Linked DNA regions of Prochlorococcus marinus XMU1411. The protein of the gene in region 2 binds, or shares a complex with, the protein of the main gene of each other region. Links are inferred from orthologs where the notes say so. Each region holds a gene or a part of one and is shown on either strand. Other genes may lie near its edges.

What was found.
Region 1: the proteins of tsaE (region 2) and tsaD are in contact, whole or in part, in a crystal structure (PDB 6N9A), measured with the Thermotoga maritima proteins. The link is inferred for Prochlorococcus marinus XMU1411 from one-to-one orthologs. Residues at the interface, in WP_004082108.1 of Thermotoga maritima: Leu37, Gly38, Lys46, Lys57, Val59, Lys60, Ser61, Thr63, Phe64, Thr65, Leu66, Met67, Val69, Pro71, Tyr82, Arg83, Leu84, Asp86, Asp88, Phe89, Asp93, Ile128, Asp130, Glu131, Arg134; in WP_004082750.1 of Thermotoga maritima: Cys10, Asp11, Arg49, His50, Leu82, Gly84, Gly135, Gly136, Glu154, Thr155, Leu156, Asp157, Asp158, Ser159, Glu162, Asp165, Lys166, Arg169, Leu170, Tyr175, Lys213, Thr214, Leu217, Tyr218, Gln221, Arg222, Asn324.

What each region holds. Positions count from the first base shown.
Region 1 is NZ_JAAORI010000003.1:128,004-143,713, reverse strand. The notes cover bases 5,551-8,337. They hold tsaD (tRNA (adenosine(37)-N6)-threonylcarbamoyltransferase complex transferase subunit TsaD), read right to left. Parts: upstream 7,586-8,337; coding sequence 6,515-7,585; downstream 5,551-6,514. Other genes in these bases: psaJ (photosystem I reaction center subunit IX), read left to right, coding at 8,244-8,337; HA145_RS02450 (Photosystem I reaction center subunit III), read left to right, coding at 7,660-8,214; HA145_RS02460 (hypothetical protein), read right to left, coding at 6,333-6,509; HA145_RS02465 (cation:proton antiporter), read right to left, coding at 5,551-6,168. Also shown: HA145_RS02510 (phosphotransacetylase family protein), read right to left, coding at 1-319; HA145_RS02505 (SDR family oxidoreductase), read left to right, coding at 467-1,186; map (type I methionyl aminopeptidase), read right to left, coding at 1,190-2,029; HA145_RS02495 (PepSY domain-containing protein), read left to right, coding at 2,125-2,433; rplS (50S ribosomal protein L19), read left to right, coding at 2,457-2,936; HA145_RS02480 (hypothetical protein), read left to right, coding at 3,098-3,292; gltX (glutamate--tRNA ligase), read left to right, coding at 3,532-4,971; more of HA145_RS02465, read right to left, coding at 4,963-5,550; more of psaJ, read left to right, coding at 8,338-8,378; gmk (guanylate kinase), read right to left, coding at 8,394-8,948; HA145_RS02435 (Rqc2 family fibronectin-binding protein), read left to right, coding at 9,021-10,721; HA145_RS02430 (hypothetical protein), read left to right, coding at 10,751-11,011; twin-arginine translocase subunit TatC, read left to right, coding at 11,091-11,849; HA145_RS02420 (DUF3067 family protein), read right to left, coding at 11,818-12,135; petC (cytochrome b6-f complex iron-sulfur subunit), read left to right, coding at 12,259-12,795; petA (cytochrome f), read left to right, coding at 12,823-13,752; and 3 more genes.
Region 2 is NZ_JAAORI010000006.1:85,998-98,423, reverse strand. What follows is about bases 5,461-8,146. They hold tsaE (tRNA (adenosine(37)-N6)-threonylcarbamoyltransferase complex ATPase subunit type 1 TsaE), read right to left. Parts: upstream 7,180-8,146; coding sequence 6,742-7,179; downstream 5,461-6,741. Other genes in these bases: ahcY (adenosylhomocysteinase), read left to right, coding at 7,231-8,146; HA145_RS09085 (carbohydrate kinase family protein), read left to right, coding at 5,786-6,784; HA145_RS09090 (alpha/beta fold hydrolase), read right to left, coding at 5,461-5,696. In the rest of the region: gyrB (DNA topoisomerase (ATP-hydrolyzing) subunit B), read left to right, coding at 1-1,221; HA145_RS09110 (hypothetical protein), read left to right, coding at 1,218-1,547; HA145_RS09105 (fluoride efflux transporter FluC), read left to right, coding at 1,551-1,919; mgtE (magnesium transporter), read left to right, coding at 2,289-3,689; HA145_RS09095 (RpoD/SigA family RNA polymerase sigma factor), read left to right, coding at 3,796-4,797; more of HA145_RS09090, read right to left, coding at 4,782-5,460; more of ahcY, read left to right, coding at 8,147-8,649; HA145_RS09070 (DedA family protein), read left to right, coding at 8,652-9,311; HA145_RS09065 (single-stranded DNA-binding protein), read right to left, coding at 9,308-9,679; HA145_RS09060 (rod shape-determining protein), read left to right, coding at 9,810-10,862; rod shape-determining protein MreC, read left to right, coding at 10,867-11,619; HA145_RS09050 (hypothetical protein), read left to right, coding at 11,616-12,131; response regulator transcription factor RpaB, read left to right, coding at 12,315-12,426. UniProt on the Escherichia coli protein: Required for the formation of a threonylcarbamoyl group on adenosine at position 37 (t(6)A37) in tRNAs that read codons beginning with adenine.

The DNA.
Region 1 (15,710 bases), on a different replicon or contig from region 2:
CAATTTGATCAAAACCTTTTCCTGGGAGTAAGTCTTTATTAAAGATTCTTTTTTCAGCTGATATATTGTCCAACAATCCTACTGAAGAAATTAAATTCTCCTCTTTGATATTTAATGTAGATCCAATAAACTTAACATCATCATCGATTAATCCTTCATAAGACATTGAAGGCAGATTAGTAAGTTCTATGCATGTTGCTAATGGTTTGCCAATACGTACTTTTTTTTTCTCTTGTAAGAGTCTTTTTGCTATCCCAAGAACCAATGCAGACTTACCACTAAATGGTTCACATGAACCAATTAACAATATATCGCTCATAATTAGTGAAATTGTTTATCAATAGGTTTAAGATAATGTTTTTTTTAGAACTAAACAAATATTTATTTATGAGTTTTAATCAAATAATTAAATTTGTTTTTTGGTAAATTTATTTTAATCCTTTGGTATTTCATCAAAACTAATAAAATGATTAATTCAACTCCCAACAAACAAACCATTGGTATAACTGGAGCTTCTGGCGCACTAGGGAAAGAATTAACAAAGTTGTTTCGTCAAAAAGGGTATAAAGTGATTGGATTCACCCATAGTATAAATAACTATGAAAAAAATCTTGAATCTCCAAATGAATGGATTAGATGGGAATGTGGGAAAGAATTTTTATTAAAAAAACATTTACGAAAAGTAGATATCTTGATTTTGAACCATGGAATCTATGATTTGAGTAGAGAAAATTCTAATTATGAAAAATCTATAGAAATAAATGCATTAAGCAAATTCAAATTTTTAAATTTATTTGAAGATATAGCCTCAAGTAGTCAGTCATTAATTAAAAAAGAAGTTTGGATAAACACATCTGAAGCAGAAATATTGCCAGCATTAAATCCATCATATGAAATTAGTAAATCCCTTATTGGTAAATTGGTTTCTTTCAAAAAAAATCTTTTGGATAAAGATACCAAGAAAAAATTAATAATTAAAAAAATTATCTTGGGGCCTTTTAAATCAGAACTAAATCCCATAGGAATTATGAGTCCAAAATTTGTTTCTAAAAGAATTTATGATTTAGCTAATTCAAAAAATTATTTATTAATAATTAGTCCAAACCCTTTAACATATGTACTTTTTCCATTGAAAGAATTTTTTAATTTTTTATATTGCCAAATTATCTATAAATATAAATCTTAGTGCCTAAAAATCTCGATCTGTCAATATTTCAATACCATCTTTTAAAACAACTATTGTATGCTCCCATTGGGCCGATAGTTTTCCATCTTTTGTTATTACGGTCCATCTATCATTGAGTGTTTTGCAAAATTTAGTCCCTTCATTAACTATAGGTTCCACCGCTAATGTCATTCCTTCTCGAAGGACGACGTTAGGCAATTCTTTAGTCCGAAAATTAAATACCGATGGTTCTTCATGAAGATTTCGTCCAACTCCATGACCTGTATAGTCTTCTACAACACTAAAGCCATTTTTCACAACAACGTCTTCGATTTCCCCAGCCACATCTAGAAGTGTATTCCCTGCCTTGATTTTCGAAAGCCCCGCATACAATGCTTTAAAAGCTATATCACTAAGTTTTTGAGCCTTTGAACTAACTTCTCCTACACAAATTGATATACAACTATCTCCATGGAAACCATCTAAATATGCCCCTGTATCAATTTTAACCAAGTCACCATTTTTAATTATTTTATTTTTACTTGGAATACCGTGGACAACCTCATTATTAATACTAGAACAAATACTGGAAGGAAATCCATGGTAGCCCTTGAAACTTGGCACAGCTCCAAAACTTTTTATCCTCTTTTCTGCGAAATCATCTAAATCTTTTGTACTCATTCCAGGTTTAATTAAGTCATTAATTTCTCTCAAAACAGTAGCTACAATTCTGCTAGATTTTTTCATCAAATTTATTTCACGTGAAGACTTTATTTCGATTCCTCTTCTCCTCTGAATAAAAGGAACTTGATCATTAGCTTTGGAATTATTTTTATTTAACAAAAGATCTGCAAAATGTCTCATTGGAATAAATAATAGTAATAGGTAAATATCTTCAAAATAGCCTTTATGATCTTGGCTATCTTAAATCTATCAATAACAATGGGAAAGAAACGAAAATGAAAACTTTATTTAATTCTAGGCAATTTCATAAGGCTTTGGCGCCCTGGATTTTTCTTCCATTATTTATATCTTCAATTACTGGTCTTCTTTATAGGGTTTCAAAAGATTTACTGGGTTACTCTAGAGAACAAGTTCATTGGTTAATGTCTCTCCATGAGGGCGAATGGCTTGGAGATAATGGAGAACTTATATACGTAATATTGAATTCCCTTGGAGTTTTATGGATGCTCGTCACAGGATTCCAAATGTTTTCAAAAACAATTTCATTTACCAAAAAGGTTACTAAAGGCGAGTCAAAAGGTTAAGATATAGAACTTGTAGGATAATAATTACCAAAATGGCCAAAGAGAAACAAGAGAAGGATTTAGAAACTGGTATTAAAGCTGACGCATCAGTTGATGTAGCAGTTGAACAAAAAGAAAAAAATACGGTTTCTGAGACTACGCAAACCTTAACCGCATCCAATCTTATTAAGGAATTTGAGAACGAACAATTAAAAAAAGAATTACCTGAAATATATGTTGGAGACACTGTTAAAGTTGGAGTGAAAATTACAGAAGGTAATAAAGAAAGAGTCCAACCTTATGAAGGCGTTGTCATAGCAAAAAGACATGGAGGAATTAACCAGACTATTACAGTTAGAAGAATTTTTCAGGGTATAGGTGTTGAAAGAGTATTTATGCTACATAGTCCACAGGTTGCCTCTCTAAAAGTTGAACGTAGAGGTAAAGTAAGAAGAGCTAAGTTATTCTATCTGAGAGATAGAGTAGGAAAGGCTACTCGCGTAAAACAACGCTTTGACCGATAAAGTTGTAAATTAATCAACTTATTGGTCACAAAGACGCTTATAATCATTTAGATGCGTCGTTAGTTCAGTTGGTAGAACGCAGGTCTCCAAAACCTGATGTCGGGGGTTCAAGTCCTCCACGACGCGTTTGATCAACATTATGTAAATCATTTTTTCATAATATGGAGTTAGATCTTCAACCTGGGGACGTAGTTAAAGTCCTCGAATCAGCAGCTTTAGGATGGGTTCGTGCAAGAGTTATCAGAGTTAAGTCTGGTGGGAGAGTTGTCGTACAAAGTGACCAAGGCAGAGAATTTACTGCTAGAGGCAATCAAGTTAGGTTGATAGAACCTGCTGGTTTTAGACCTCAAAAATAAATAGTTGTTTACACTAAGGTAGTTAAAAACTAATTATTTCTGTAAATCCTCAAATTAATAAATTTTTTTTATTACAACCCCATAAATTAAGTATTATGATCTGATAATTTTAAGAATGAAGTTCTAAATAAATTTAGAACAAAACTCTGGGACCGTAGTTCAACTGGTTAGAGCACCGCCCTGTCACGGCGGAAGTTGCGGGTTCGAATCCCGTCGGTCCCGTTTTTTCTAAAGGAAATTTGGAAAAACGTTTAAGACTAGCCCCGAGTCCAACGGGTTTATTTCATATTGGGACAGCGCGTACAGCATTATTCAATTGGTTGTATGCACAAAAAATAGGTGGAAAATTTCTTATCAGAATAGAAGATACAGATTTTCTTCGATCTAAATCTGAATATACAAAAAATATATTAGAGGGCTTGAAATGGCTTGGGCTAAAATGGGATGAAGAACCTATAAAGCAAAGTGACCGAATTTCGATTCACAAAAGTCATATCAAAAAACTATTGGAATGTGGAGCTGCATATAGGTGCTTTACATCAGAAGATGAAATATCTGAATTAAGAGGAGAACAAAAAAAGAAAGGATTACCTCCAAAGCATGATAATAGACACAGAAGTCTTTCAAAAGAAGAAATAGAAACATTCATATCCCAAGGGCGGACTTCAGTAATAAGATTTAAGATTGATGAAAAAATTGATATAAAATGGGTAGATCAGATAAGAGGCGAAATTAAATGGCAAGGGAAGGATTTGGGCGGTGATTTAGTTTTATCAAGAAGGGCTAAGGGATATGAGATTGGTGATCCTTTGTATAATCTTGCAGTTGTAGTTGATGATAATTTCATGAATATTACTCACGTTGTAAGGGGTGAAGACCATATCTCGAACACTGCAAAACAAATATTGATTTATAAAGCATTAAATTTTAATTTACCAACTTTTTCGCATACACCCTTAATACTAAATAGCGAAGGAAAAAAATTATCTAAGAGAGATTGCGTTACTTCAATCGACGAATTTAGAGAAATGGGATATTTACCTGAGGCCCTATCAAACTACATGGCATTTTTAGGTTGGTCTCCAAAATCTGCCGACAGAGAAATACTTTCACTTGAAGAGATATCTGAAATTTTTGACTTATCAGCAATAAATAAAGCTGGAGCCAAATTTAGTTGGGAAAAACTCAACTGGATTAATTCTCAATATATAAAAAAAATGGAATCAATAAAGTTAATTGAGATAACTAAAAAATACTGGGATGACAATGGTTGGGAGCCGCCATCTCAAGAATGGGCTATTAAATTATCAAATTTGATTAAAGACTCTATGACCCTTCTAAAAGACGCCATTGATCAATCAAAACCATTTTTCTTAATACCGCCAATTCAAAAAGAAGGTCAAGATTTCCTCGAAAAAAACGATAGCAAAACATCTCTAAAACTAATCCTAAATTATTTAACAGAGCAGAATATTCTAAAATTAGACAAGGTTAAAGCCAAAGAAATAATAAATGGAATTTCAAAAACACATAATGTTAAAAAAGGGATATTAATGAAATCACTACGAGTAGCATTTTTTGGTTCTCTCAGTGGACCAGATTTAATTCAAAGTTGGGAACTTTTCTCAGAGAGTAAAACTGATATATCTCGAATTGAAAGATGTCTTGAGTCAATCTAAATTATTTTTTTGTCCTAATTCAAGTCGATTCGCCAGAGGTTTAGCCGAAAGACCTTGAATTCCTACTGTCATTAATATAGTAAGAAAAACTAAACCTTGAAGACGTCCAGCTCCAAGTATACCAGCCTGTTCTAGTCTAATAGAAAAAAGAGAGGCGACCGCTGCAGTAACAATACCTCTTGGGGCTAAGCAGGCTAAAAATATTTTTTCTCTTAAGTTTAATTCTCTTCCAATTGTTGCTATCCAAATAGAGATAGGACGAACAATTACCATCAACATCAAAACGCAAACAACCCCTCCCCAGCCTAGTGGACTTAATTCACCCCAAGAAACATCAGCTGCCAAAAGAGGAAAAAGTACTGTGATTGCTAATTGAGCCAATTCACCTATTAGATTATCCAATTTCTCCTTATCTATTACTTCTCTTTTACCTACAATAAAACCTGCAGCAACTGATGCAGGCAAGCCTGATTCTGGTAAAAAATATTCACAAATTCCATACACAAGGAAAATAAATCCAAGGGTAACTTGAAGCTCTATACCAAATGAGGCTTCATTTTTTATTTTTTTTAAAATTTCTGATAGTAACCATCCTGTACTTATACCGATTAAAACTCCGCCCCCTAATCTTTGCATTAATGCTATAAATACATCGTTAATCCCACGTAGATCACCTAAAGTTAGTTCTAATAGTAGTAATGCTAGTACTGCACCAATTGGTTCAAGTAACAAACCCTCAGCTTTTAAAACTTCCGAAAGAGGGGAGGCTAATTTTATTTGTTCCACTAAGGGCGAAACAACTGTTGGTCCAGTAGCTAGGACTATGGCACTATATATTCCTGCGACTTGCCATGAAAGGCCTGCAAGCCAATGAGCAATAAAAATTCCAGCTGATAATGAAATAAAAAGTCTTACCAATGAAATTTTTAGAACAGTATTTCTTATATTCCCCTCAGGCAGTTTTAAGTTAAGTCCCCCTTCAAATAAAACCAAGCAGACTAAAAGCCCCACAATAGTTTCAAGCCCTTGTCCAAGATCTAGAGGCTCAACAAGTCCTAAACCTGATCTTCCGATTAATAATCCAGAGAGCAATAAAATAACTACACTGGGGAATCCTGTAAGAGAAGAAAATAGTCGAGCACAAGCACCTGCAAATACGGTTATTCCCCAAAGTAGTCCAAGCCTTTCAGGCGTCATATAAACTTATTAAATAATAAAAAAATTAATTATTTTGATTAAATCAATAATCCTATCTGAAGTCCATTAAATACAATACTTTTTAATTTTATTAATATGATGAATAAAACTAAATTTAAAAAATCTCTCAAAACTACTCTTAATTCAAATAAATTTGATTTCTACTAAGAAAATTGGCTTATTAGAGCAATAATAATTAAAATTATCCCTATACCAACAGTTGCCATCCTTCCATTCCATATCTCAGCTTGAGGTGTAAAACCTCTCTTCCATAAATTCAGTTCCTTTTTATCAACAAAGTTTTTTGTCTCTTTAATCTCGATTTTAGGTTGTTTATTCATTAAAGTTAAAAAGGAGGATTTTCTTCATAAAGTGTATTTGCATGTTCAATTGATAGTCTTCCTGAGACTCCTAATTTAAGGGAACTTAAATGATCCTTAAATTTAATTCTGAACAACGCTGCTGCTCCAATCATCGCCGCATTATCTGTACAAAGATTAAGGGGAGCTAAATGAACTTTAATAGATTTTTTGCTGGCTTCACTAATCATCATTTTTCTTAATGTATTGTTGGCAGCTACTCCCCCAACAACAACAATATTATCTAAGCAATGATCTTTTGCACATCTTATAGTTCTCTCTACCAAGACCTCAGCCACAACTCTCTCAAAACTTGCAGCAATATCAGTAACAGGTACTGTCTCTCCATTTAAATTTATTTTCTCAACTAATCTTAATACAGCGGTTTTTAGACCACTAAATGAGAAATCGTATTTAAGAAATCCACCTTTTTTATCAGAAATCCTACATTTTGGTAAATTGAATTTCATTGGGTCCCCATTTTTAGCTATCTTTTCAATTGCCGGTCCTCCTGGATAACTAAGGCCTAATAATCTTCCAACTTTATCAAAGGCTTCTCCAGCCGCATCATCAAAACTTTTACCAAGTCTATACATTACCCTTCTATCATCAACCTTAATCAATTCAGTATGTCCACCACTAACAAGTAATGTTAGAAAAGATTTCTTTGGATAGTTTTCTGAAAATAGAATTGAAGATAAATGTCCCTCCAAATGATGAATTCCCAAAAAAGGCTTTGAATGTAACATGCAAAGTGATCTTGCAGTTACAGAGCCAACACGTAAACACCCAACTAATCCAGGAGCTACAGTTGAAGCGATATAATCAATTTCCTCAATTTTGATTTTTGATTCTGTTAAAGCCTTTTCTAAAACAAAAGGTAATAATTCTAAATGCTTTCTTGCAGCAAGTTCTGGAACCACTCCTCCCCATTTTGCATGATCTTCGATTTGAGAAGCAATTATATTTGAATGGATTTTATATGTATCACCACTGTTCGACACTATTGAGACGGATGTCTCATCACAACTTGTTTCAATAGCTAAAACTTTACGCATATTTGATTCAACTTGTTCTATTTTAATATTAATTTCTTACTAAACCCACTATAAGGAATTAAAGATTGCAACTTATGAAATTCTTTTTTTCAATCATAACATCCGTTTTTCTGTTCCTAGGAATTACACCAATTGCTTTAGCGGCTAATGGGCCTGCCTTAAATGCAGATAGAGCAAGCACAGAATATACTGCATCAGCCCTCACAAAATGCTCTGAAAATCCTAAATTCATGGAGAGAGCAAGTTCTGCAACTACTCAAAAAGACATAGCAAGATTTGAAAGGTATGGTAAAGCATCATGCGGAGATGATGGCCTTCCTCATTTAATAATTGGGCCTCCTCTTGAGCCATGGGGAGCTCTTCTAAATAGAGGCCATGAAGGTGATTTACTCATACCAGGAGTTTTGTTCATTTACATTGCTGGAATTATAGGCTGGTCAGGCAGAGAGTATTTGATTGAATCAAAAAAGACTAAGAATCCAGCAGATCTTGAGATCATTATTGATCTAGACTTAGCTAGAAAATGTCTTATTAAAGGTGCACAATGGCCTCTTCTTGCCAATAAACAAGGTAGGAATGGAGATTTAAGAGAAAAGGATAATAATATTACACTCAACGGTCCTCGTTAAAAACTTAAAAAAACTTTTTTGCAAATCAAATGTTCAAAATTCTAAACACAAAATTTGTTAGATCTGCCCCAGTAGTTGCAGCAATCTGGCTAAGCCTTACAGCCGGAATAATCATTGAATTTAATAGGTTTTTCCCAGATTTATTGTTCCATCCAATGAGCTAATAAAAGAGAGAATAATCAAGTTTGTATTAACTCAATTATTCTTTTTGCTGTTTCATCAACATCGTTATTTGTTAATGCAAAATCAAACTCATCTGATGCTGAAATCTCATAATTAGCCCTTGAGAGTCTTTTTTTAATTGCCTCCTCTTTTTCTGTACCTCTATTTCTTATTCTTCTCTCTAATTCTTTTTTATTAGGAGGTAGTAAAAATATTGATAGAGAATTAGGGAACTTTTCTTTTATTTGCTTCGCACCTTCCACTTCAATTTCAAGTAGTACGGAAAGTCCCTGTTTGATTTTTGCATTTACAGAAGACAAAGGCGTTCCATAGTAGTTTCCAGCAAACTGAGCCCATTCAAGAAAAAGGTTTTGTTTAATCATTTCTTTAAATTTTTCTTGATTCAAAAAGTAATAATTTTCTCCCTCTTTCTCTCCCTCTCTAGGTTCTCTAGTAGTTGCAGATATTGAAAGCCAAATATTTTTATCTTTAGCTAATATTTCTTTAATAACAGTTCCTTTACCCACCCCGCTAGGTCCAGTAAGGATAATTAGTTTTTTTAGATTTTTCATATTAAATTTTTTACAGTAAGATAAATTCTTGTGAATTTAAAAGAAATAATGCAAAAAAGCGTGCCACAGATAATGGATATTACATCTATTAGATCCGTATTGCATTATTTATCAAATAGTATTTTACCTACAAAGTTTGAAACTGCTCAACAACCTGAACCAAATACAATTCAATTATGTTTCAGAGGAGTAGGTTCTCAAACTTGGTTAGAAGTTTCATGGAATGGTGAATCTCCAAGAATATTAAAGATAAATAAGCCAGAAAAAATGGGAAGAGAAAGTACACTTTCTAAACAAATAAGATATGGATTAAAATATATGGCTTTAATTTCGATTGATCAAGATGAATTCGAAAGAGTTATAAAATTTGGTTTTGCAAAAAAACCTGGAGATGAAATTAGTAAGTATTTAATTTTTGAGTTAATGGGAAAACATAGCAATATTTTTTATTTGGATAATAAACATAAAATTATCGCAGTTGGTAAACAAGTTAAATCAAGTCAATCTAGTTTTAGAACAATTTCAACAGGATCAATTTATTCTGACCCTCCAGTAAATCTTAAAAAACAACCCAAAGAAGATGAATCTTTTCGATCATGGAAAGAATCAATTTCAACAGTACCTGAGTCTTTAAAATACTGTTTAATAAATACCTACCAAGGAGTAAGCCCTATCCTCACAAAACAACTAGAAGTATTTAGTAATACTAACGACTCGGAAATAATGGAAAAAAATATTGATTTCATTAGTGATGTTGACTTAAAGGAGATATTTAAAAGTTGGAAAATATGGATAAATAGATTTCAAAACAAAAATTTTCACTTTTCCATATTTAATAATTATTTTTATTCAGTTTGGTTTTTAGATAAAGAAATTAACTGTAAAAATAAAATAGATTTATGCACTGGTTTAGAAAATTATTATGATCATCATTTAAAACAAAAAAAATTTGGATTATTAGTAAATAAAATTGAAGGGATAATTTTTAAACAAACAAATAATGAGAAAAAAAATTTAAATATTCAATATGATCTCCTATCTAAGTCAGAAAACTACGAAATATATAAAGAGAAAGCTGACAATATATTCACAAAAAATGAGATCAACAAAAAAGATATTATTAGAGGACAAAAACTATACAAAAAATCAAAAAAACTAAAAAGATCTAGAGAATTAATAAAAGAAAGACTAAATATTTACAAAACTAATATCGATAGACTAGATGAATTCACTACACTTCTAGAGAATATAAATTCTTTATATCAAGAGGAACTGTTCATTAAAATTAAACTATTAGAAGAAATTGTGGAAGAGATTTGTAACGAGTTTAATATCAACATAAAGAGGCAAAAAGAAGATAAGAAAAGCTCATCAGAGATACAATCTTCACCTATTCAAGTTGATACTCCTACTGGATTGAAGCTTCAGGTAGGGAGAAATATGAGGCAAAATGACTTAATAAGCTTTAAGTTCTCAAAAAAGGGCGATTTATGGTTTCATGCACAGGAAGCGCCAGGCAGTCATGTAGTTTTGAAGTCTTCATCTCAAGTAGCATCTGAACAAGATCTTCAAATTGCTGCAGATTTAGCTGCTTTATTTAGTAAGGCAAAAAGAAACATTAAAGTTCCAATTAATTTAGTAAAGATTAAAGATTTGCAAAAAATCAAAAAAGGCGGACCGGGTTGCGTTTCCTTTAAAAATGGAGAAATTATTTGGGGAAATCCTACAAGAGGAGAAGATTACATTAAAAAAAATCTTAAAACAGTAATTTAGTTTATAATAAAAAAAATTTTTAAATTTAAATGTTTGATTTTCTTTTGGGCACTCATGAATTTTTAGGAAATCATAGTTTCCCAGAATTTATTGTTGGATATCTATTTGGTGCTGCATTAATAATTGGAGCTCCTACTGTTTTCTTACTTCTTGCCTTCGTAAGCGCTTTAATGAAAACAAATGGAAAAATGGGTGGATATAGAGAATATGAAACTTATGGTGAATCATCCCTAAATGATGCCCCTCCTTTCTTATTACCAGATCCAACTAATCCTAAATTAAGCAAATAATTAAATTTATCGAAAATAAATTGGACTTTGACAATAGTAATTTTAAACCTTTTTCTTACAAAATCTTTATCTAAAAATAATGAGAGGTTCAGGTCAAAGTGAGAATAAATTATCAGATTCGATGACTTTTAGTGATCATTTAGAGGAGCTGCGTCAAAGGATCCTACACTCAATTTACTCAATACTTATTTCAATATTCTTCAGTTTTCTCATCATAAAGCCATTAATATCTTTTTTAGAAATCCCAGCTGGTGATATTCATTTACTACAACTTGCTCCAGGAGAGTTTTTATTTGTCGCTATTAAAGTTGCAGGTTACAGCGGATTAATAGTTTCTATGCCTTATATTTTTTATCAAATAATATTATTTATTTCTCCTGGTTTAACAAAACAAGAAAAAAGCCTTATATTGCCCGCAGTTTTTGGCTCAGGTCTTCTGTTTTTTTTAGGATTAATTTTTTCCTGGTGGATATTAGTCCCTGCAGCAATAAATTTCTTCATTAGTTTTGGTGCTGATATTGTTGAACCAACTTGGTCTATAGAAAGATATTTTGATTTTGTTCTGTTATTAATGTCTAGCACTGCAATAGCTTTTCAATTGCCAGTATTACAATTTATTCTTGGTTCTCTTGGAATAATTACAACAGAAAAAATGATTTCGAATTGGAAGATCGTTGTAATTTCCTCTGCAATATTATCTGCAGTGATTACCCCTTCAACAGACCCATTGACTATGTCATTGCTATCTATATCGATTGTGTTTTTATTTTTTGTGGGTACTGGTTTAACTTACTTATCAGAAAATCTTAAGTCAAAAACTCTTTCATCTTCTCATTAAGATTTAATTGCAAGCTGACAGCTCTACCTAACCTCGGCTTAGCATTGACTTTCTTTAGCCATTCTCTTACTTCTTCAGAATATCCACATCTATTTAAAATCTCGATTTTATCAGCTATCGATTTTTTATATTCATCTTCACTTAAAGGGAATGATTCCTGTCCAAGAAATCCCCACATCATTTGAAAATATACAAATTTTCCTCTTCTAAAGAGTCTAAAATCATATTTTTTCCCCCAGCGATGAATCAAATAATGTATAACTTCATCTACGAGCAATGGGTTCATTTAAATCAATTAATTAGGACTTCCTAAACTTTTACTTTAAATTATTAAAAGTCCTATCTATTTGCAACAGAAATTGATCAATTTGATTCATAATAACTAATAAATAACAGAACCAAGTAGCGAATGACTCAATTAAGTTCCAATGATGTCCCATCAATGGGTCGAAGGCAATTTATGAATCTTCTTACATTTGGTACTGCAACTGGTGTAGCTTTAGGAGCCCTTTACCCTGTAGCTAATTATTTCATGCCTTTAAGAGCAGGCGGTGGTGGTGGTGGAACTTCTGCTAAAGATGAATTAGGGAATCCAATAAGTAAGACAGGTTGGTTAGCTACCCATCAAGCAGGAGACAGAAGTCTTGTGCAGGGTCTAAAGGGAGATCCAACTTATTTAATAGTTAATGAGGGTGGGGAAATAGGAGAATTTGGTTTAAATGCAATTTGTACTCATTTAGGTTGCGTTGTCCCATGGGATAGTGGTGCTAATAAATTTATATGTCCTTGTCATGGCAGTCAGTACGATACTAATGGGAAAGTAGTAAGAGGGCCTGCTCCTTTATCTTTAGCCCTAGCGCATGTCGATATTGAAGATGATGCTGTACTCGTTAAACAATGGTCAGAAACTGACTTTAGAACCAATGAAAATCCATGGTGGGCATAAAAAATGAAAGGTCTTAAAAATCAAATCATGAAAAAAACAAGTTTATTTATCTGTACTCTGCTTTTCATTTCGAGCATTGTATTTTATCCAAAGATCACTTTTGCTTATCCATTTTGGGCTCAGCAAAACTATGAATCCCCAAGAGAAGCAACAGGAAAGATAGTCTGTGCAAATTGTCATTTAGCTCAGATGCCTACAATTGCAGAGGTTCCACAATCTGTTGGAGCAGACAGTGTTTTCAAAGCTGTAGTCAAAATACCCTACAAAAATGACTTAAAAGAGATCGGTGCTGATGGTTCTGAAGTCCCATTACAAGTTGGTGCTGTTGTAATGCTGCCTGATGGCTTTAAACTTGCTCCACAAGAAAGATGGACCGAAGAAATTAAAGAGGAGACGGAAGGGGTTTATTTCACTAATTACAGTGAAGAGAAAGATAATATCATTATTGTAGGACCTTTACCTGGCGATACTAATAAAGAAATAGTTTTCCCTGTACTTTCCCCTGATCCATCCACTAATAAAGAATATCACTATGGAAAATACTCGTTACATATCGGAGGCAATAGAGGTAGAGGTCAGGTATACCCAACTGGAGACAAAAGCAATAATGTAGTTTTCACTTCTACCACATCAGGAACTGTAAATTCAATAGAAACAATTGAAGATGGAAGCCATAAGGTCAATATAGAAAACGATAATGGTGAGATAACTACTGAAGTAGTGCCTGTTGGTCCTCAACTTATCGTAAAAGCACAAGACAAAATAAATGCAGGTGACCCTCTTACTAATGATCCCAACGTTGGCGGCTTTGGACAATTAGATGCTGAGGTTGTACTTCAGAGCCCTTATAGAGTTATTGGATTGATTGCATTCTTCATTGGTGTAGGCCTAACACAAATACTTTTAGTTTTGAAGAAAAAACAAGTAGAAAAAGTGCAAGCAGCAGAGGGTATCTAACTTTCTTTAAATGCTTATACTTCAAGCTTTTATACAATCTCCAGGTGAAACTTTTTTAAATTTAGGATTTATAACTATTAGATGGTACGGACTTCTTATTTCAGTTTCAGTTTTAATAGGCCTATTTGTCTCTAAAAAACTAGCAAAGGCAAGAAATATTAACCCAGAGTACATTAGTGAAATACTTCCATCATTAATAATCTCTTCAATAATAGGAGCTAGAGCTTATTACGTAATTTTTGAGTGGAGGCAATATAGCGGAGAGAACTTTTTTACTTCTTTTAAACTATTCAATAACATCATTCAAATACCTTCTTTTCTTGCAGTTTGGGAAGGAGGCATAGCAATCCATGGAGGTCTAATTGGAGGATTAATATCTATTATCTATTTCTGTAATTCGAAAAAAATTAATTTAAAAACTTTTATAGATATACTAGTACCCTCGATAATTCTTGGACAATCAATAGGAAGGTGGGGGAATTTTTTCAATAATGAAGCCTTTGGAGTTCCTACAAATTTACCTTGGAAATTATTTATACCTATCAAAAATAGGCCTTTAGAGTTTCTTAATTATGAATTTTTTCATCCTACATTTCTCTATGAGTCATTGTGGAATCTTTTAATTTTCATCATCCTTATTATTACCTTTAATAAACAAAATAAAACAGATTTTTTCAAGCCTGGCTTTATTAGCTGTCTTTACTTAATAAGTTATAGCTTTGGAAGATTCTGGATTGAAGGTTTAAGAACTGACCCACTATGTATTGGTGGGCTTCCGCCTTTCTGTGATGGCGGTATTAGAATGGCTCAATTTATAAGTATTTTTCTATTTTCTTCTGGATTAATTGGAATATTTTTTTTAAGATTGAGAACATCTAGTGGGAAAAATAGAGAGAATGGATAATAAAATATCCTTTATTGGTGTTGGTCCAGGAGATCCCGAATTATTAACTTTAAAAGCATTAAAAAAGATAAAAATTGCAGATGTCATTATTTGGACTAATTCTTTAATTCCTGAAAAGATTTTAGATTTTTCTAAAGAAGGTTCTGAAAAAATAAAAACGAGTTCGCTCAACTTAGAGCAAATCACCTCAATCATGATAGAAAAATTTCAGGCAGGTAAAACTGTTGTAAGGTTGCATGATGGAGATCCTTGCCTTTTTGGAGCAATTAGAGAGCAAATCGAAATTTTAAAAAACGAAAAAATTGAAATCGAAGTTGTTCCTGGAGTAAGTGCTTTTCAAGTTGCTGCAGCATATCATGAAGCTGAACTAACCATCCCTGAAGTAACGCAAACAATAATTTTAACTAGAGCAGGAGGGCGAACAGGGATGCCCGAAAAAGAATCTCTGAAAGATCTTGCAAAACACAATTCCTCTATATGTCTTTATCTAAGTGCTAGGCATGTGAAAAGGTCGCAAGAAACTTTACTAGAGTTTTACCCTCCAGAAACTAAAGTGATTGTTGGATTTAGAGTATCTTGGGATGATGGTTGGACATCATTAATAGAATTAAAAGATATGGAAAAGTTTTCTATTGAGAAAAAACTAATTAGAACAACCATTTACATAATTAGCCCAGCGATTAGTAATTCTCAAAAAAGATCTAATCTTTATAATCCTTCTTATAGTCATCTCTTCAGGAATAAATAAACTTAAAGTTGATAGAAAAATATTAATTACTATAATTAGTAAAAATTTATTTGTTTTGAAAGAAATAAAATTTAACCCAGATGTCAATACCAAAACAGAACAATCCTCTTTAAAGAGAATTGGAAATTTGATCAAAGAGGCAAGGTTAAGTAGAGAGCAATCTATTGAAGAATTGTCTTCTGATTTAAAAATTGGATCTCATCAACTTAAAGCCATTGAAGAAGGTAATGAAGAAGAACTACCTGAAAAAGTATTTATTAAAGCAATGGTTCGTAGAATTGCACAGAAGCTGAAACTTGATACAGA
Region 2 (12,426 bases):
AAGGATTCTATACATCCTGAGATAATTTATGTTGACTCACAAAAAGAAAACGTATACGTAGAAGCAGCTTTGCAATGGTGTTCAGATGTATATTCAGATAATATTTTAGGTTTTGCAAATAATATTAGAACTATTGATGGAGGTACTCATATTGAGGGATTAAAGACAGTTTTGACAAGAACATTCAATAATCTCGCTAAAAAAAGAGGTAAAAGAAAAGATATTGAAAAAAATTTAGCCGGAGAAAATATCAGAGAGGGATTGACCGTAGTTTTATCAGTTAAAGTTCCAGATCCCGAATTTGAGGGACAAACAAAAACTAAATTAGGGAATACTGAAGTAAGAGGAATTGTTGATTCTCTTATTGGGGAAGCTCTCACAAAGTATATGGAATTTAATCCTGGGATTTTAGATTTAATTCTTGAAAAAGCAATCCAATCATTTAATGCAGCAGAAGCTGCAAGAAGGGCTAGAGAATTAGTTAGAAGAAAAAGTGTCCTAGAAAGTTCAACTTTGCCTGGTAAATTAGCAGATTGTAGTTCTAGAGATCCCTCAGAATCAGAAATTTATATTGTTGAGGGAGATTCTGCGGGAGGGTCTGCTAAACAAGGCAGAGATAGAAAATTTCAAGCTATTTTGCCTCTAAGAGGTAAAATTCTTAATATTGAAAAAACTGATGATACTAAAATATATAAAAATACTGAAATTCAGTCATTAATAACTGCTCTAGGATTAGGAATCAAGGGAGAGGAATTTGATATTAGTTCTTTGAGATATCACAGGGTAGTAATTATGACGGATGCTGATGTTGACGGTGCTCATATAAGAACTTTATTATTGACATTTTTTTATAGATATCAAAGGGAACTTGTTGAGAAAGGTTTCATATATATTGCGTGTCCTCCTCTCTATAAAGTTGAAAGAGGTAAAAATCATAAATACTGTTATAACGAGAATCAATTAAAGGATACAATTACAAGTTTTGGAGAAAACGCAAATTATAATATTCAAAGATTTAAGGGATTAGGTGAAATGATGCCAAAACAATTGTGGGATACAACTATGAATCCTCAAACTAGAATGATGAAAAGGGTTGAAATTGAGGATGCACTCGAAGCTGACAGAATATTTAATATTTTAATGGGAGATAAAGTTGCACCAAGAAGAGAATTTATTGAAACTCATAGCGGTAACTTAGATCTGGCTACTTTAGATATATGATTAATAATCTGCTTAAGAATTGTTGCTTAATTATTTTTGCATTAATTGCTCCAATTACATTACCTGCTGGTGGGATTCAAAAAAGCTTAAATCAAAATGATTTTCCTAAAACTGCCAAAGAAATTATCTTGTCATCAAACACTTCTCTTTATTCTTTTCCTGAACTTAATGCTAAAGAACTAACAGTTCTTGAAATGGGAACAACCTTATCAATTTTACGAAATTGGAAAGTCAATGAAAGTGAAATTTGGGTAAGGGTGGAGTTAGCATCTAATAAATTTTTAGACGATCCTAATAAGATTTTAAAAGGCTGGATAAAAATGTAAATCTTGGATTTTACCTCAATTATTATTATTTTATTTGGGAGTACTTTTGGATTAATAACAAGGATATTTATACAAAAACATTTAAAAATTAATATAGGATTTGATATTCAAAATACTTCCATAGTCAATTTTCTATCATCCTTTTTTTTGGGAATTTTAGTAGCATTTAATTTTGTAAATAATAAGATATTATTTTTATTTTATACTGGTTTTTTAGGATGTTTTAGCACATTTTCTTCTTTTATATATCAACTATTTATTTTATTAAAGAAGAGGAAATTATTTCGTTTATTTTTTCACTATTTTGAGGTAATAATAGTTTCCTTTTTTTGCTTTTATTTAGGTTATTATTTGGTGCAAATTATAACATGAAAAAAAAAAGTTATATCTATATTCTTTTAGCTTGTTTTTTAGCCAGTTTTTTCAGGATTTTTATTAATAATAATTTTATTGTTTCAATAATTGGATCATTACTTTTTGGATTTGTTATTGCAAAAAGATTAAGTTACGCGAAAGAAAAAATTTTGTTAAGTGGTTTTTTTTCGTGTTTTACGTCCTTTAGCGGATTTATATTTTTTTTGTATCAAGTTTTTATTCAAGGAGGTTTGATCAAATTTATAATATTTTTTAATTTGATTATTATTATAAACTTACTAACAATGTGTTTCGGCTATTGGATAAGTAGAAAAATTAATTAGATTTCATATAATGGTTTTGTTACTTTGACAAGGGATTATATTTATGAATGAAAATAATCTTGAAAAGATTGCATCATTATCTTCAGATCTAAGTACTAGAGAAAATATTACTATTCAACTTGAAGAATTACTCGTCGCTGGAAATTATGATGAGGCAAAATTACTTTTAGAGCCTTCCCAACCAGTTGATATTGCAGATGCAATTGGCAGCCTTCCATTAATATTGCAGGCATTGGCATTTCGATTGTTAAAGAAAAATGAGGCAATTGAAGTTTATGAATATTTAGATCCAATAGTTCAGCAAACTTTATTAGACAGACTTCGTTCGGGAGAAGTTTTGGAAATAGTAGAGAAAATGTCTCCTGATGATAGGGTTCAACTATTTGATGAATTACCTGCAAAAGTTGTAAGAAAATTTTTGTCTGCTCTAAGCCCTGGGGAAAGGAAAGTAACAGCTGAATTACTAGGTTATGAGCCTGAAACTGCTGGAAGATTAATGACAACTGAATTTATAGACCTTAAAGAGATGCAAACGGCAGCTGAGGCTCTTTCTTTAGTCCGAAAGAGAGCTCCTTTTACAGAGACGATTTACAGCCTATATGTTACGGATAAAGAAAGACATTTGACTGGTATTCTCTCTTTAAGAGATCTTGTAACTGCTGATCCATCTAAGCCAATTGGAGATGTTATGACAAAAGATGTGGTAAATATTTCTACGAATACGAATCAAGAAGAGGTAGCAAGAGCAATACAAAGATATGATTTCTTAGCGCTTCCAGTTGTTGACAAAGAAAAAAGACTTGTTGGGATAGTAACTGTCGATGATTTAATTGATGTCATAGAGCAAGAAGCAACAAGAGATATTTATGCAGCGGGAGCAGTTCAATCTGGAGATGAAGATGATTATTTTCAAAGTAGTTTGTTTACGATGGCTCGAAGAAGAATATTATGGTTATTAATTTTAGTTTTAGCCAATGGTTTGACTACAAAAGTTATAGCGATGAATGATCAAATTTTAAGAGAAATAGTTTTGCTTGCTGCATTTATTCCTTTGCTCATAGGCACTGGTGGAAATGTTGGGGCTCAAAGTTCAACTGTCGTTATAAGAGGTTTAAGTACTCAAAAATTAAAGTCTCTTGGAGCTATAAAAGCAGTTTTTAAAGAGGCCGTAACTGGAGCTCTTTTGGGTATTTTGATGATGCTTGTGGTATTTCCTTTCGCTTGGTGGCAAGGAGAAGGCTATTTAATAGCCTCTGCGGTAGGGATAAGTTTAATTTCTATAACGACTTTAGCTGCAACTACTGGAGCTATCCTCCCTTTGTTGTTTCATAAAATGAGATTAGACCCAGCTTTAATGTCCTCTCCTTTTATAACAACTGTCACTGATATTGCAGGTGTATTTATTTATCTAAGTACAGCAAAATGGCTGTTAAGTTCTTCTTAAACTAAAATTGACTAGGTAGTTGTACTCATTTTTGTAAATTTGTGGATTTTTTTGTTTAACTTTACAATTCTTAATGGTATTGTTTACAAAACAACATTCAACTTTCATGTCTTCTGAAACATTAAGTGAGAATAAACTAGCGACAATATCAAGTTTAAAAGCCTCTAATGATGTCGACCTTGTCAGATCCTATTTAAGGGATATCGGCAGAGTTCCACTTCTTTCTCATGAGCAGGAAATTACGCTTGGAAGACAGGTGCAAGAATATATGCAAGTCGAAAGAGCAGAATTAGAAATTATTGAATTAACAGGAGATAAACCAACTATAGAGGAATTATCAAATAAATTAAATTTATCTACTTCCGTAATCAAAAAAAGATTGAGAGCTGGTCAGAGGGCTAAAGAACGGATGGTCGCAGCTAATTTAAGATTAGTGGTTAGTGTTGCAAAAAAATATACAAAAAGAAACATGGAATTATTAGATTTAATACAAGAAGGAACTATAGGATTAGTAAGGGGTGTAGAAAAATTTGATCCCGCAAGAGGTTATAAGTTTTCTACATATGCATACTGGTGGATTAGACAAGGTATTACTAGAGCAATAGCGGAAAAAAGCAGGGCAATAAGGTTACCAATTCACATAACCGAGATGTTAAATAAATTAAAAAAAGGTCAAAGAGAGTTGAGTCAAGAAATGTCTAGGACTCCTACAGTTAGTGAACTTGCTAAATATGTAGAGCTTCCTGAAGATGATGTAAAAGATTTGATGTGCAAGGCAGGGCAGCCAGTTAGTCTTGAAACAAAAGTTGGAGATGGTGAAGATACTGTCTTATTAGATTTACTAGCAGGTGGTGAGGACTTGCCAGACGAACAGATAGAGATGGATTGTATGAGAGGAGATCTTCATTCTCTTTTGCATCAATTACCAGATCTCCAATGTAGAGTTTTAAGAATGAGATATGGGATGGATGGTGATGAACCAATGTCTCTTACAGGTATAGGTAGGGTACTTGGAATAAGTAGGGACCGAGTTAGAAATCTAGAAAGAGATGGACTCAGAGGTTTGAGAAGACTTAGTGATAACGTAGAAGCCTATTTTGTTTCTTGAATAAATTCAAGAATTAACTGATTTGTTTTTTCAGGTTCTTCATCGTGCGGACAATGTCCAGCACCTTCGATAATATCTAACCGCTTTATATTCGTGAATTTTTTCTTCCACTCTTTAGCTTCACCTAAGGATTCCCAAGGATCTTTTTCTCCCCAAATCAATTGGATGGGAGGTTCAATTTTATCAAAAAGATCTGTAGCGAGATAGTCATCAAATAAGTTAATAAAGCCACGAAATGCTTCTTTGGAGTTTTGTCTTTGTGAGGGTTGATATAATATTTCAATTAACTCTTCATCGATATTTTTTTTGGACGGGTAAGCTTGTTCAAGTATTTTCTTAATAACTTTTGGATTGGCAGCTCTCGTAAAAAGTGTGTTACTAATTATTCTTTGTCTTACTATCGTTTTAAGAACGGGTCTAAGTAGATTCATTAATATATCACTTTTTTTTAAACGTTTATCATCCATAGTTCTTTGTGCGCAATCAATCAAAATCACTCCCTTACATTTATCTTTGAGAATTTCAGCAGCTTTCAATGCAATAACACCACCAATTGAGTTTCCAACTAAGTAAATAGGAGATTTTATTACCTCTTCACAAAATGCTGATATCTGACTACCCCATAAGTCAAATGAATATTTAATTGAGTTTTCTTTATCAGCTTCGTAATTTAATAAAGCACTAGGCTGACTGCTTTCTCCAAATCCTAATAAGTCAATTGCGTAGCAGTTAGAAAATTTACCAAGAAAATCTTGATTATGTCTCCAGTGGTTTTTTGATGCTCCAAATCCATGAACTAATAAAATTTTAATATTTTTTTCAGAAGTAGATTCTTTTGATAAAGACCATGAAATTTCCCAATTTTTCCACTTCCAAGTTTCAGATTTATTTAAAGACACGATGAATATGTTTTTAATTAAACTTTAATTCAAAAAAAAATTATTCGTTTTTAATAAATTATTCTTAGTTAAGTAAAATAGTTCATTTTATGAAAAGGAAAAAGGTCATATGCATTGGAGAGGCTTTAATAGACAGAATCAGAAATAAATCAAATCAAGGATTTACAGATTTTTTGGGAGGTGCTCCAGCTAATGTTGCTTGTGCATTAAGAAAATTAAAAATAGATTCAACATTTATAGGAAGTTTGGGGAGTGATGATTATGGAAAAAAATTTATTAGGCAATTTAATGAATTGGAAGTTAATTTAGATTTCTTGCAATTATATGATGATTCATCTACTCGCTTGGTTAATGTAGATAGAGATCAATTTGGAGATCGTTTTTTTTCAGGCTTTGAGGAAAGTTCTCATTCATTCTTTGCAGACGAAGTTCTTAGTAAGAAATTAATCGAAAAAGAAATTTTAAATTTGCAGAAATCTTTTCTAGAAACAAAATATTTGGTTACAGGAACGATCTTGTTATCATCACCAATATCAGCAGAGACTATTTTTTTTCTTATTGAACAGGCTAAAAAATTGGAAGTCAAAGTAGTTATTGATTTGAATTGGAGAGAGGTCTTTTGGGATCATTCAAGTTTTTCATCAGAAATTAGTAAAGCGGCTAGAGTTAATTTAATCAAGAAATTTTTAAATCATGCTAATGTTTTAAAACTTGCTAAGGAAGAAGCAACTTTATTTTTTGAGGATGAAAATCCCTTACTAATTTCTCAACAATTGTCTAATAGACCAGATGTAATAATAACTGATGGGGAACATCCCGTTTCTTGGTATATCAGTGGATTGCAGGGAATTACCGAAACCCCTACTTCACAAAAAATTGTTGATACAACTGGGGCAGGAGATGCTTTTCTAGCTGGCTTAATTTCAAAATTAATTTCTTCTGGCTACCCTTCAAATAAACTAGAGACAGAAGATTGCATTAAGTTTGCAGGTGTTTGTGGATTATTAACTTGTCTTGGTGAAGGTGCTATCGAGCCACAGCCCGATTATGAGAAGGTTAACAAATTTCTGGGATCTCTTATTTCGTAGTTTCTTCCATATTTATTTGCGTAACTAATTTTTATTTTCCAGAAATTATCAATAACTGGTTCTATTAATTCTGGCCATTCAATAACTAAAATAGCTCGTCTTTGTATGGCCTCTTCTTCTTCTGAAAAAAAAACTTCTTTTGCTGAAGAAACATTTTCTAACCTGTATAAATCAAGGTGAATTAGTGGAATTTTTCCAGAGTTATAGTGATGCGATAAAGCAAATGTAGGGCTTGTAATTTCCTCAGAGATTGACAAGCCTTTAGCAATCCCTTGAACAAATGAAGTTTTCCCAGCTCCAATTGGACCCTGTAATAAAACAATTGATTGAGGATTTAATTTGTGTGACAGTTTTTTTCCTAAATTTAAAGTCTCTTTTAAATTCTCAACAAACACAAAATTACACAAAAATCATTTATAGTTTAATAGAAAAAGTATTTACACGATATGGTAATCGCAAATTCAGTTAAAACCTCTACACCTAATTACGTAATTTCTGATATCTCTTTATCAGATTTTGGTCGTAAAGAAATTAAAATTGCCGAAACTGAAATGCCAGGATTAATGGCGCTTAGAGATAAATATCAATCTGAAAAGCCACTAAAAGGTGCAAAAATAGCTGGAAGTCTTCATATGACTATTCAGACTGCAGTATTAATAGAAACTCTTGTTGATCTTGGCGCAGAAGTGAAATGGGCTTCATGCAATATTTTTTCAACTCAAGATCATGCTGCCGCAGCTATCGCAGATCAAGGAATTTCTGTATATGCAAAAAAAGGTGAGACACTTGATGAATATTGGCAATATACACATTACATTCTTGATTGGGGATCCGACTCACCGAATATGATTCTTGATGATGGGGGAGATGCAACTGGCTTATTGATACTTGGCAGTAAAGCAGAAAAAGATTTATCTGTTTTAGATAATCCCGGTAACGAAGAAGAAATTGCTTTATTCAAATCTATAAAATCTAAGTTGGAAAATGATAGTAACTTTTATTCTAGAATTAAGAGCAATATTATTGGTGTCACTGAAGAAACTACAACGGGAGTCGCAAGACTTTATCAACTGCAAAAGCAAAATGCTCTACCTTTCCCTGCAATTAACGTTAATGATTCAGTAACTAAGAGCAAATTCGATAATTTATATGGCTGCCGAGAATCTCTAGTTGACAGCATCAAGCGTGCCACTGATGTGATGATTGCTGGGAAGGTTGCTTTAGTAATCGGTTTTGGAGATGTAGGTAAAGGATCAGCCCAGTCTCTAAGAGGACTTGGTGCAATTGTAAAAGTTGCTGAAGTTGATCCAATTTGTGCTCTTCAAGCTGCCATGGAAGGTTTCAGCGTTGTTACATTAGACGATGTTGTGCAGGATATAGACATATTTGTTACGGCAACTGGGAACTATCAGGTAATAACAAACGAAAATCTTGTCAAGATGAAGAATGAGGCCATCGTTTGTAATATTGGCCATTTCGATAATGAAATTGATGTGGCATCATTGAAAGATTATCCATGGGAAAATATTAAGCCGCAGGTTGATCACATAACTTTACCGAGTGGCAATAAAATAATCCTTTTAGCTGAAGGTAGACTAGTTAACTTGGGTTGTGCCACTGGACATCCAAGTTTTGTTATGAGTAATTCTTTTACTAATCAAGTCCTAGCTCAAATTGAACTTTTCAATAAGTCAGAAAACTATTCTAAGGAGGTTTATGTTTTACCAAAACATTTAGATGAAATGGTAGCTAGATTACATCTCGATAAAATTGGTGCAAAATTAACAAAATTAACCAAAGAACAAGCTGATTATATTAATGTTTCTATTGAAGGACCTTATAAACCAGATCTTTATAGATATTAAGTTTGAGCCTTATTTTTTTAAATTTTCTTACTTCAATCCCCGACTACATTAGTTTGGCTGTAGAAAAGAATTCAATAATTGCATACCTCACTATTTGTTTGGCTATGTTTTTAGAAAATATAATACCTCCAATACCTTCGGAAATTATTATGCCTTTGGGAGGGTTTTTCGTCTATCAACAAAAATTAAATTTTTATATTTTAGTTTTTTGGGGATTACTTGGAACTATTTTTGGATCATTGCCTTGGTATTATCTAGGAAGATTAGTAAATGAAAAAAGACTTTCAAATTTTCTAGATAAACAAGGAAAATATTTGGGTATTTCTTCTAATGATTTAATTAAAAGTAAAAGGTGGTTTGATAAATACGGAGTTTCTTTAGTTTTTTGGGGCAGATTAGTACCAGGTATAAGAACTTTGATTTCAGTTCCCGCTGGCATAGAACTTATGCCATTAAGAAAATTTTTGATTTGGACTTCATTTGGTAGCTTGATATGGGTAGCGCTTCTCACTTATGCAGGTTATTTATTTGGTGAAAATTATCCAATAATTGAAATTTACTTAGATCAAATCAAATATGTTGTAAAGCCAATTTTAATTTTAATTTTCTTATATTTTTTTATAAAACTTCTTATTAGATTTATTAAAAAATATAGAGACTAGAAAGGGATTTCACTAGAGTTACTGCTGTTAGAATATTGATTATTTTCAGACTCTTTTTTCGAGCTTAGCAAGTTTAATCTATCTACTCTAACAACCGGTTTGTATCTATCTTCCCCAGTATTTTTATCTTTCCAACTATCAATTTTAAAGCTTCCTGTTATTCCAATTAAGGACCCTTTTCTTACGTAATCTGCTGCTATTTGGGCTTGCTTGCCCCATATTTCTAAATTGAACCAGTCTGGCTCTTCATCTCTGCTTCTTCTGTTCACAGCAAGAGTGAAATTGGCTACGATACTGCCTGATTCAAAATATCTTACATCTGGTTCTCTACCAGCTCTACCAACTAGGTTAATAGTGTTAATTTCCATAATTTTTTTTTTTAATACTACTCATATTTCCAGATTCTGCTTAAGTTTTGCGTGCTAATCATAACTAAACAGGCGAATTGTGAGAGCTTTATAAAAAATAGATATATTATTTATAAAAAGAATTCTTATTGTGATTTTTAACAGATTTAAATTTTCTAGAGACATTGGCATAGATTTGGGAACAGCCAATACTCTTATACACGTATCAGGTAAGGGAGTTGTTTTACAAGAGCCCTCAGTAGTAGCAATGGATTTAGAAGAAGGAGTTCCATTGGCAGTTGGTAAAGAAGCAAAGTTAATGCTTGGCAGAACACCCGGGAATATAAGAGCTGTAAGACCACTAAGAGATGGAGTTATCGCAGATTTTGACGCCGCTGAGCAAATGATAAAAACATTTATTCAAAAATGTAACGAAGGTAAGGGAATAATAGCTCCAAGAATAGTTATTGGTATTCCAAGTGGAGTTACCAGTGTTGAGCGAAGAGCTGTAAGAGAAGCTGGATTAGCAGGAGCTAGAGAAGTTCACTTAATTGATGAACCTGTTGCGGCGGCAATAGGCGCATCATTACCAGTAACTGAGCCAGTTGGAACTATGATCGTTGATATTGGCGGTGGCACCACTGAGGTAGCAGTATTGAGTTTGGGTGGGACTGTATTAAGTGAATCGGTTCGAATAGCTGGCGATGAAATCAATGAATCAATTGCTTCATATCTTAAGAAAGTTCATAATTTAGTTGTTGGAGAGAGAACTGCTGAAGATATTAAGATCAAAATTGGATCTGCATTTCCAGATGATGAATTTGATAAAACTTCTTTGGAGGTAAGAGGCTTACATCTTTTATCTGGTCTTCCAAGGTCAATAACTTTGACATCAGGAGAAATAAGAGAAGCTATGGCTGATCCACTTAGCAAAATAGTTGAAGCTGTGAAAAGAACTTTAGAGAGAACCCCACCTGAACTTGCTGCAGATATTGTGGATAGGGGCATTATGCTAGCTGGTGGTGGAGCTTTAGTAAGAGGCATTAATGATTTGGTTAGTGATGAAACGGGAATTTTTACACACATAGCTGAAAACCCACTCTTGTGCGTTGTTAATGGATGTGGAGAGGTTTTAGATGATTTTAAAAAGCTCAAAAGAGTTGTTGATACTCCAGACTTTATAAGGAACGCGATTAGAGATTAATAATATGTTAAAACTCCGACGAATTTCAGCTAGTCGTTGGTGGCATAAAAAGAAAAATTGGATATTGTTTGGAATTTTTCTTTTTTTGATTTTCGTAAGAATATCTAAAGGTTATCTTTATAAAGATTTTTATTATTTTATTTCGAAGCCTTTTTGGCCTGGCCAATTTCAAAAAGAGGTCATTCTTGAGAGCATAAACAATGAAAATTTAATAAAATTTAACTTGCTTAAAAAAGATAATATGAGATTGAGGGAAATGTTATATCTTCAAGGATCATCTAATAATGATGCTATTTCTGCTGCAGTTATTTCTAGAAAAACAGGTAGTTGGTGGAGACAATTGATATTAAATAAAGGTTCAAAAGATGGTGTTAAAATTGGTAGTATTGTTTTGGGGCCGGGTGGATTACTAGGAAGAGTAAATAATACTTCTTTATTGACTTCTTCGGTAACATTATTAACTTCTCCAGAAAGTACAGTAGGGGTATGGGTGGATAGAATTCAACTTAATGGATTACTTATCGGTTCAGGAGATGATTATCCTAATTTAATACTCTATTCAAAAGATGCAAATATAAAAGTAGGAGATTTTGTATCATCCTCTCCCTCAAGTACTTTATTACCTCCAAATATTCCTATTGGTGTTGTCAAATCTATAGAAGAGCCATTTAAAGGAAAAAAAAAGGCAAAAATATTACTTTTAGCAAAACCTCAACTAATTGATTGGGTGCAAATATTAAAAGTAAAAATTGAATGAATAAATTTTTTGCAAAAAATTTGCCTATGTTTTTTTTTATTTTTGTACCAATAATCTTCTTATGGCATCCTAGTTGGCTTGGTTTTTTAGGTATTCAGCCATATTGGCCCTTATTTTGGTTATTGCCTTGGTCAATGATTAATGGATCAATTAATGGACTGATATTTGGGTTATTTTTAGGTCTAATTTTAGATTCTTTAACTTTAGATAATAATTTCACTCAAATACCAGGTTTAATTTTGTGCGGCTTTTTGTTTGGGAGAATTAAAACACATGGTTATAATTTAGTGGGTCATTTTAGATATGGATTAATTTGTTCTTTTGGAAGTCTTTTATGTGGGACTCTTTATTTCTTTCAGATATTGTTTAAAAATTTTTCAAATTATACTTTTTTACTGTTTATACCCAGTATTCAAAACATATTGGCTGAAGTTTTTCTTACAGGTTTATTTGCTCCTTTTATTTGCTCCCAACTTTTAAGAATGTTTAAGTTTTCTAGGAGAAATGTGTAGTAATAAATTTTTGTAAATCAATAAAAAGTGTGCGAAAAAATTTATATTCTTAAATTATTTAAGATTTTTGTAAATGTGCGGAATATCTCTTTGAGGGTTCTTAATGTTATATTTTTAATTGTTAGAATAAATATTCAATGCAATAAATCTTTGCTTTGAAATATCTGGAAATCTATTTTTACTATGTCAAAAGCAAGTATTTTAGTTGTTGATGATGAACCAGCAGTTTTGAAGGTATTAGTTACGAGACTTCAACTAGCAGGATATCAAGTTTATTCAGCCACTAACGGCGAAG